Linked DNA regions of Variovorax terrae. The protein of the gene in region 1 interacts with the protein of each later gene in a pairwise test. Links are inferred from orthologs where the notes say so. Each region holds a gene or a part of one and is shown on either strand. Other genes may lie near its edges.

Evidence for each region.
Region 2: the proteins of ctaD (region 1) and MMF98_RS08160 interact in binary tests that used the Escherichia coli proteins (3 or more experiments, as listed by UniProt). The link is inferred for Variovorax terrae from one-to-one orthologs.

What each region holds. Positions count from the first base shown.
Region 1 is NZ_JALGBI010000001.1:605,490-608,643, forward strand. What follows is about bases 286-3,123. They hold ctaD (cytochrome c oxidase subunit I), read left to right. Parts: upstream 286-812; coding sequence 813-2,435; downstream 2,436-3,123. Other genes in these bases: coxB (cytochrome c oxidase subunit II), read left to right, coding at 286-780; MMF98_RS02725 (cytochrome oxidase small assembly protein), read left to right, coding at 2,450-2,560; MMF98_RS02730 (cytochrome c oxidase assembly protein), read left to right, coding at 2,576-3,123. Also shown: more of coxB, read left to right, coding at 1-285; more of MMF98_RS02730, read left to right, coding at 3,124-3,154. UniProt on the Escherichia coli protein: Cytochrome bo(3) ubiquinol oxidase is the terminal enzyme in the aerobic respiratory chain of E.coli that predominates when cells are grown at high aeration.
Region 2 is NZ_JALGBI010000001.1:1,720,750-1,724,045, reverse strand. What follows is about bases 136-3,115. They hold MMF98_RS08160 (pyridoxal phosphate-dependent aminotransferase), read left to right. Parts: upstream 136-1,033; coding sequence 1,034-2,197; downstream 2,198-3,115. Other genes in these bases: hrpA (ATP-dependent RNA helicase HrpA), read right to left, coding at 2,240-3,115; MMF98_RS08165 (CysB family HTH-type transcriptional regulator), read left to right, coding at 136-828. Also shown: more of MMF98_RS08165, read left to right, coding at 1-135; more of hrpA, read right to left, coding at 3,116-3,296. UniProt on the Escherichia coli protein: Shows aminotransferase activity with methionine and histidine as substrates, and to a lesser extent also with phenylalanine.

The DNA.
Region 1 (3,154 bases):
GACCTCACCATCAAGGCCACCGGCTACCAGTGGAAGTGGGGCTACGACTACATCAAGGGCGAAGGCGAGGGCATCGGCTTCGTCTCCACGCTGGACGCGACGCACCGCGAAATGTCCAACAACGGCGCCAAGGGCGACATCCCCGACAACTACCTGTTCAAGGTCGACAACCCGCTGGTGGTGCCGGTCAACCAGAAGATCCGCATCATCACCACCGCCAACGACGTGATCCACGCCTTCATGGTGCCGGCCTTCGGCATCAAGCAGGATGCCATCCCCGGCTTCGTGCGCGACACCTGGTTCCGCGCCGAGAAGACCGGCGACTTCTACGGCCAGTGCGCCGAGCTGTGCGGCAAGGAACACGCCTACATGCCGATCCACGTGAAGGTGGTGTCGGCCGAGGACTACAGCAAGTGGGTCGACGGCGAGAAGAAGAAGGCCGCCGCCAAACTGGACGACCCGAACAAGGTCTGGACGCTGGACGACATCATGAAGCGCGGCGAGAAGGTCTATGCGGCCAACTGCGCGGCCTGCCACCAGGCCAACGGCAAGGGCGCCGGCCCGATCAAGCCGCTGGACGGCTCGGCCATCGTGCTCGACGCCGATCACAACAAGCAGATCGACACCGTGCTCAACGGCCGCAACAACGGCGCCATGCCGGCCTGGAAGCAGCTCAGCGACACCGACATCGCCGCCGTTGTCAGCTACACCAAGAACAGCTGGTCCAACAAGACCGGCCAGCTGGTCCAGCCGGCTGAAGTCAAGGCCGAGCGCAAATAAGCCCCGTCGCCACGTATTGAGAAGGAATAAAGATGAGTGCAGTTCTCGATCATCACGATCATGCGCATGACGACCACCATGACCACCACGCCCCGACCGGCTGGCGGCGCTGGGTATTTGCGACCAACCACAAGGACATCGGCACGCTGTACCTGCTGTTCTCCTTCACGATGCTGATGGTCGGCGGCATCCTGGCCATGCTGATCCGCGCCGAGCTGTTCCAGCCCGGCCTGCAGCTCGTGAACCCCGAGCTGTTCAACCAGCTCACCACCATGCACGGCCTGATCATGGTGTTCGGCGCCATCATGCCGGGCTTCGTGGGCTTCGCGAACTGGATGATCCCGCTGCAGATCGGCGCGGCCGACATGGCGTTCGCGCGCATGAACAACTTCAGCTTCTGGCTGATGATCCCCGCCGCGCTGATGCTGGTGGGCTCGTTCTTCATGCCCGGCGGCGCTCCCGCGGCCGGCTGGACGCTGTACGCGCCGCTGACGCTGCAGATGGGCCCGTCGATGGACGCCGGCATCTTCGCGATGCACATTCTGGGCGCCTCGTCGATCATGGGTTCGATCAACATCATCGTGACCATCCTCAACATGCGCGCCCCCGGCATGACGCTGATGAAGATGCCGATGTTCGCCTGGACCTGGCTGATCACCGCCTACCTGCTGATCGCCGTGATGCCCGTGCTGGCCGGCGCCATCACGATGACGCTGACCGACCGCCACTTCGGCACCACCTTCTTCAACCCCGCCGGCGGCGGCGACCCGGTGATGTACCAGCACATCTTCTGGTTCTTCGGCCACCCCGAGGTCTACATCATGATCTTGCCGGCCTTCGGTATCATCAGCCAGATCGTGCCCGCCTTCGCGCGCAAGAAGCTGTTCGGCTACGCCTCCATGGTGTACGCCACCTCGTCGATCGCCATCCTGTCGTTCATCGTGTGGGCACACCACATGTTCACCACCGGCATGCCGGTGACCGGCCAGCTGTTCTTCATGTACGCCACCATGCTGATCGCGGTGCCCACGGCCGTGAAGATCTTCAACTGGGTCGCCACCATGTGGCAGGGCTCGATGACCTTCGAGACCCCGATGCTGTTCGCCGTCGGCTTCATCTTCGTGTTCACGATGGGCGGCTTCACCGGCCTGATCCTGGCCATGGCGCCGATCGACATCCAGCTGCAGGACACCTACTACGTGGTGGCCCACTTCCACTACGTGCTGGTGGCCGGCTCGCTGTACGCCATGTTCGCGGGCTACTACTACTGGAGCCCGAAGTGGACCGGCGTGATGTACAACGAAACGCGCGGCAAGATCCACTTCTGGTGGTCGCTGATCTCGTTCAACGTGACCTTCTTCCCGATGCACTTCCTGGGCCTGGCCGGCATGCCGCGCCGCTACGCCGACTACCCGATGCAGTTCGCCGATTTCAACGCCGTGGCCTCGGTGGGCGCGTTCGCCTTCGGCCTGGCGCAGGTCTACTTCTTCGTGTTCATCGTGCTGCCCACGATGCTCGGCAAGGGTGAAAAGGCCGCCCAGCGGCCCTGGGAAGCGGCCGAAGGCCTGGAGTGGGAAGTGCCGTCGCCGGCACCGTTCCACACCTTCGAGCACCCGCCCAAGCTGGACGTGACGGCCACCAAGGTCATCGGCTGAGCGGAGTCCGAGCCATGACGCCCGAACAGAAGAAGAGCAACCTGCGCCTGGCCCTGATCCTGGCCTCGGTCGCCGTCGTGTTTTTCATCGGCTTCATGACCAAGATGGTGCTGCTGAGCAAATGACCAAGGCGGACTGACATGGGTATCCAGCGAGAAAACATCCGGATGGTGGGCAAGCTGGCCGTGGTGGCCGTGGGCATGTTCGCCTTCGGCTACGCCCTGGTGCCGATGTACAAGGCGATCTGCGAGTTCACCGGCATCAACATCCTGGCGCTGTCGGAGCTGGAAGTGCCGGGCAATGCGTCCGGCGGCAAGAACGTCAAGCTGCCCGCCAACACGCAGGTGGACACGAGCCGCACCATCACGGTGGAGTTCGACGCCAACTCGCGCGGCCCCTGGGAGTTCAAGCCGGCCCTGCGTTCGCTGCAGGTCCATCCGGGCGAGCTGACCACCGTGATGTACGAGTTCCAGAACGTGCAGAACCGGCGCATGGCGGCGCAGGCCATCCCGAGCTACGCGCCGCGCCAGGCGGCGGCGCACTTCAACAAGCTCGAGTGCTTCTGCTTCAACCAGTACACGCTCGATCCGGGCGAGAAGAAGCAGTGGCCGGTGGCTTTCGTGATCGATCCCAAGCTGTCCAAGGACGTGACCACCATCACGCTGTCGTACACCTTCTTCGAGGTGGGCGGCAAGACGCCGCCGGCGCCCGCTTCCTCC
Region 2 (3,296 bases), 1.1 Mb from region 1 along the record:
CTGGAGGAGGAGCTGGGCGTGGAAATCTTTGCGCGCCACGGCAAGCGCCTCAAGCGCATCACCGAGCCCGGCGAGCATGTGCTGAAAAGCATCGAGCTGATCATGCGCGAGGTCGGCAACCTCAAGCGCATCGGCGAGCAGTTCAGCGCCCAGGACAGCGGCACGCTCTCGATCGCCACCACCCACACCCAGGCGCGCTACGTGCTGCCGGTGCCGGTGGCGAAGCTGCGCGAGGCCTACCCCAAGGTCAACGTGAGCCTGCACCAGGGTGCGCCCGATCAGGTGGCCAGGATGGTGATCGACGAGGTGGCCGAGATCGGCATCGCCACCGAATCGCTGTCGGACTACGCCGAACTCGTCACCCTTCCCTGCTATGAGTGGCAGCACGTGCTGGTGCTGCCCGCCGCGCACCCGCTGGCGAAGAAGGAACGCATTGCGCTGGAAGACATCGCGCATGAGCCGATCATCACCTACCACCCGTCGTTCACCGGCCGCACCCGCATCGACACCGCCTTCGCGCAAAAGAAGCTGACGCCGCGTATCGCGCTCGAGGCCATCGACTCCGACGTGATCAAGACCTATGTGCGCCTGGGCCTGGGCGTGGGCATCGTCGCCGAGATGGCCGTGCGCGACGATGGCAGCAACAACGACCTCGTGGTTCGCCCGGTGGGCCATCTGTTCGGCCAGAACATCGCGCGCGTGGCCTTCAAGCGCAGTGCCTACCTGCGCAACTTCGTCTTCAAGTTCGCCGAACTGCTGAGCGACCGGCTGGACCGCAACCTGATCGCCAAGGCCATGAGCGGGCATGTCAATGACTATGAGTTGTGACCCACCCCTGAAGCGGCCTGCGGCCGTGGTGCCGCTGCCAGAGGCAGCGGCTCTTCGAGGCCGTCCAGACCTGCGCAGGCAGGCCTGGAGCCGCGGCCTCTCAGCCCCCTCAGGGGGACGCCACCAGCGGCCCGGCGGAGCCGGTTCTGCGGTGGCCTTCGAATAAGCCCTTCCGTTCCTCCTTTTTCGTCCTTCCTGCCTGCCCATGAGCACGACCGCCCGCACACCCAGCATCCAGACCAAACTACCCGCCGTGGGCACCACCATCTTCACCGTCATGTCGGCGCTGGCCGCTGAAAAGGGCGCCGTCAACCTGGGCCAGGGCTTCCCCGATTTCGACTGCGATCCGCGGCTGGTGGACGCCGTCACCGAAGCCATGCAGCGCGGCTTTAACCAGTACCCGCCCATGACGGGCGTGCCCGCGCTGCGCGAGGCCATCGCCGCCAAGATCGAGCGCCTGCACGGCCGCCGCTATGACCCGGCGAGCGAGATCACCGTCACCGCGGGTGCCACGCAAGCCATCATCACCGCCATCCTGGCCGTGGTGCGGCCGGGCGACGAGGTGATCGTGCTGGAGCCCTGCTACGACAGCTACGTGCCCAACATCGAGCTGGCCGGCGGCACCGTGGTGCGCGTGCCCCTTACGCCGGGCACGTTCCGCCCCGACTTCGGCAAGATCGCCGCCGCCCTGACGCCGCGCACCCGCGCCATCCTGATCAACACGCCGCACAACCCCAGCGCCACCGTCTGGACGCGCGAGGACATGCTGGCGCTGCAGGAGCTGCTGGCCCCCACCGAGGTGCTGCTGATCAGCGACGAGGTGTACGAGCACATGGTGTTCGACGCGCAGGAGCACCAGAGCGCCGCGCGCTTTCCCGGGCTGGCCGCGCGCGCCTTCATCGTGAGCAGCTTCGGCAAGACCTACCACGTCACCGGCTGGAAGGTGGGCTACGTGGCCGCCCCGCCGACGCTGACCACCGAGTTCCGCAAGGTGCACCAGTTCAACGTGTTCACCGTCAACACGCCGGTGCAGCATGGCCTGGCGCGCTACATGGCCGACCCCGCCCCCTACCTGGAGCTGCCGGCCTTCTACCAGCGCAAGCGCGACCTGTTCCGCGAGGGCCTGCAGCGCACCCGGTTCAAGCTGCTGCCCAGCGAAGGCAGCTACTTCCAGTGCGTGGACATCTCGGCCGTGAGCGACCTCGGAGAAGCGGATTTCTGCCAGTGGCTGACGGCCGAGATCGGCGTGGCGGCCATTCCGCTGTCGGCCTTCTACGGCGACGGCTTCGACCAGCGCGTGGTGCGCTTCTGCTTCGCCAAGAAGGACGAGACGCTCAGGACCGCGCTCGACCGGCTGGCCCGGCTCTGAGCGCGGAGGGCCTCGCCCCCTCACGGCGCAGCCCCCGCCGCCTCAGCTGTTGATCTGCGCCCAGGCCTTGTCCAGCCGCTTCACGCTCACCGGCTGGGGCGTGCGCAGTTCCTGCGCGAAGAAGCTCACGCGCAACTCCTCCAGCAGCCAGCGGAACTCCTGCATGCGGTCGTCCACCGCGCCCTTGCGCTCGGCCACGAGGCGCCAGTAGCGCTGCTCCTGCGGCCGCAGCTCGGCCAGCCTGGCGGCATCGCGCGCGGGGTCGGCGCGCAGCTTGTCCAGCCTCAGCGTGATGGCCTTGAGATAGCGCGGCACATGCTGCAGCTGGGCCCAGGGCGTCGAGGCCACGAAGCGTTTGGGCATCAGGCGCTGCAGCTGCTGCGCCGCATCGGCCGTCGCCTCGGGCTGGTTCTTGGTGTCCTTGATCTTGCGCGCCGCCAGGGCGTATTCGGCCAGCACGGTGCCGGCCAGGCGCGCCACCTCGTTGGCGATCAGCGTGAGCCGGCCGCGGCCCTCTTCCACCCGGCGCTTGAAGTCGAACTCGTTCGAGGGCAGTGGCTCCAGCAGGAAGGCGCGGTCCAGCGCCACGTCGATGATCTGGTCGCGCAGTTCTTCCTGCGTGCCCAGCGGCATGAAGGCCACGGCCATCTTCTGCAGGTCCGGCAGGTTCTTTTCCAGGTACTTGAGCGCGTCGCGGATCTGCAGCGCGAACAGGCGGCGCAGGCCTGCGCGGTGCTTCGCCGCAGCCACCTCGGGCTCGTCGAACACCTCGATGGCCACGCTGTCGCCGCCGTCGATCAAGGCGGGGAAGCCGATCAGCGTCTGCCCGCCCTTGCGGATTTCCATCAATTCCGGCAGCTCGCCAAAGGTCCAGGCCGTGTGGCGCTGTTCGGCGCCCGGTGCCGGCTTTGCTATGTTTTTGATAGCTACCGATGACCGCTGCACCTGGACATCCGGCACATTCTTCTCATTTTTTGGTGCTGTGGCCGGTTGCGCCGGCAATTTCAGCCCCGCCAGCGCCTGGAACGCGCCGCGCGCCTGGGCACCCAGCTCCGCCTTCAGCGCGCCGAGGTTGCGCCCATGGCCGAGCTGGCGGCCA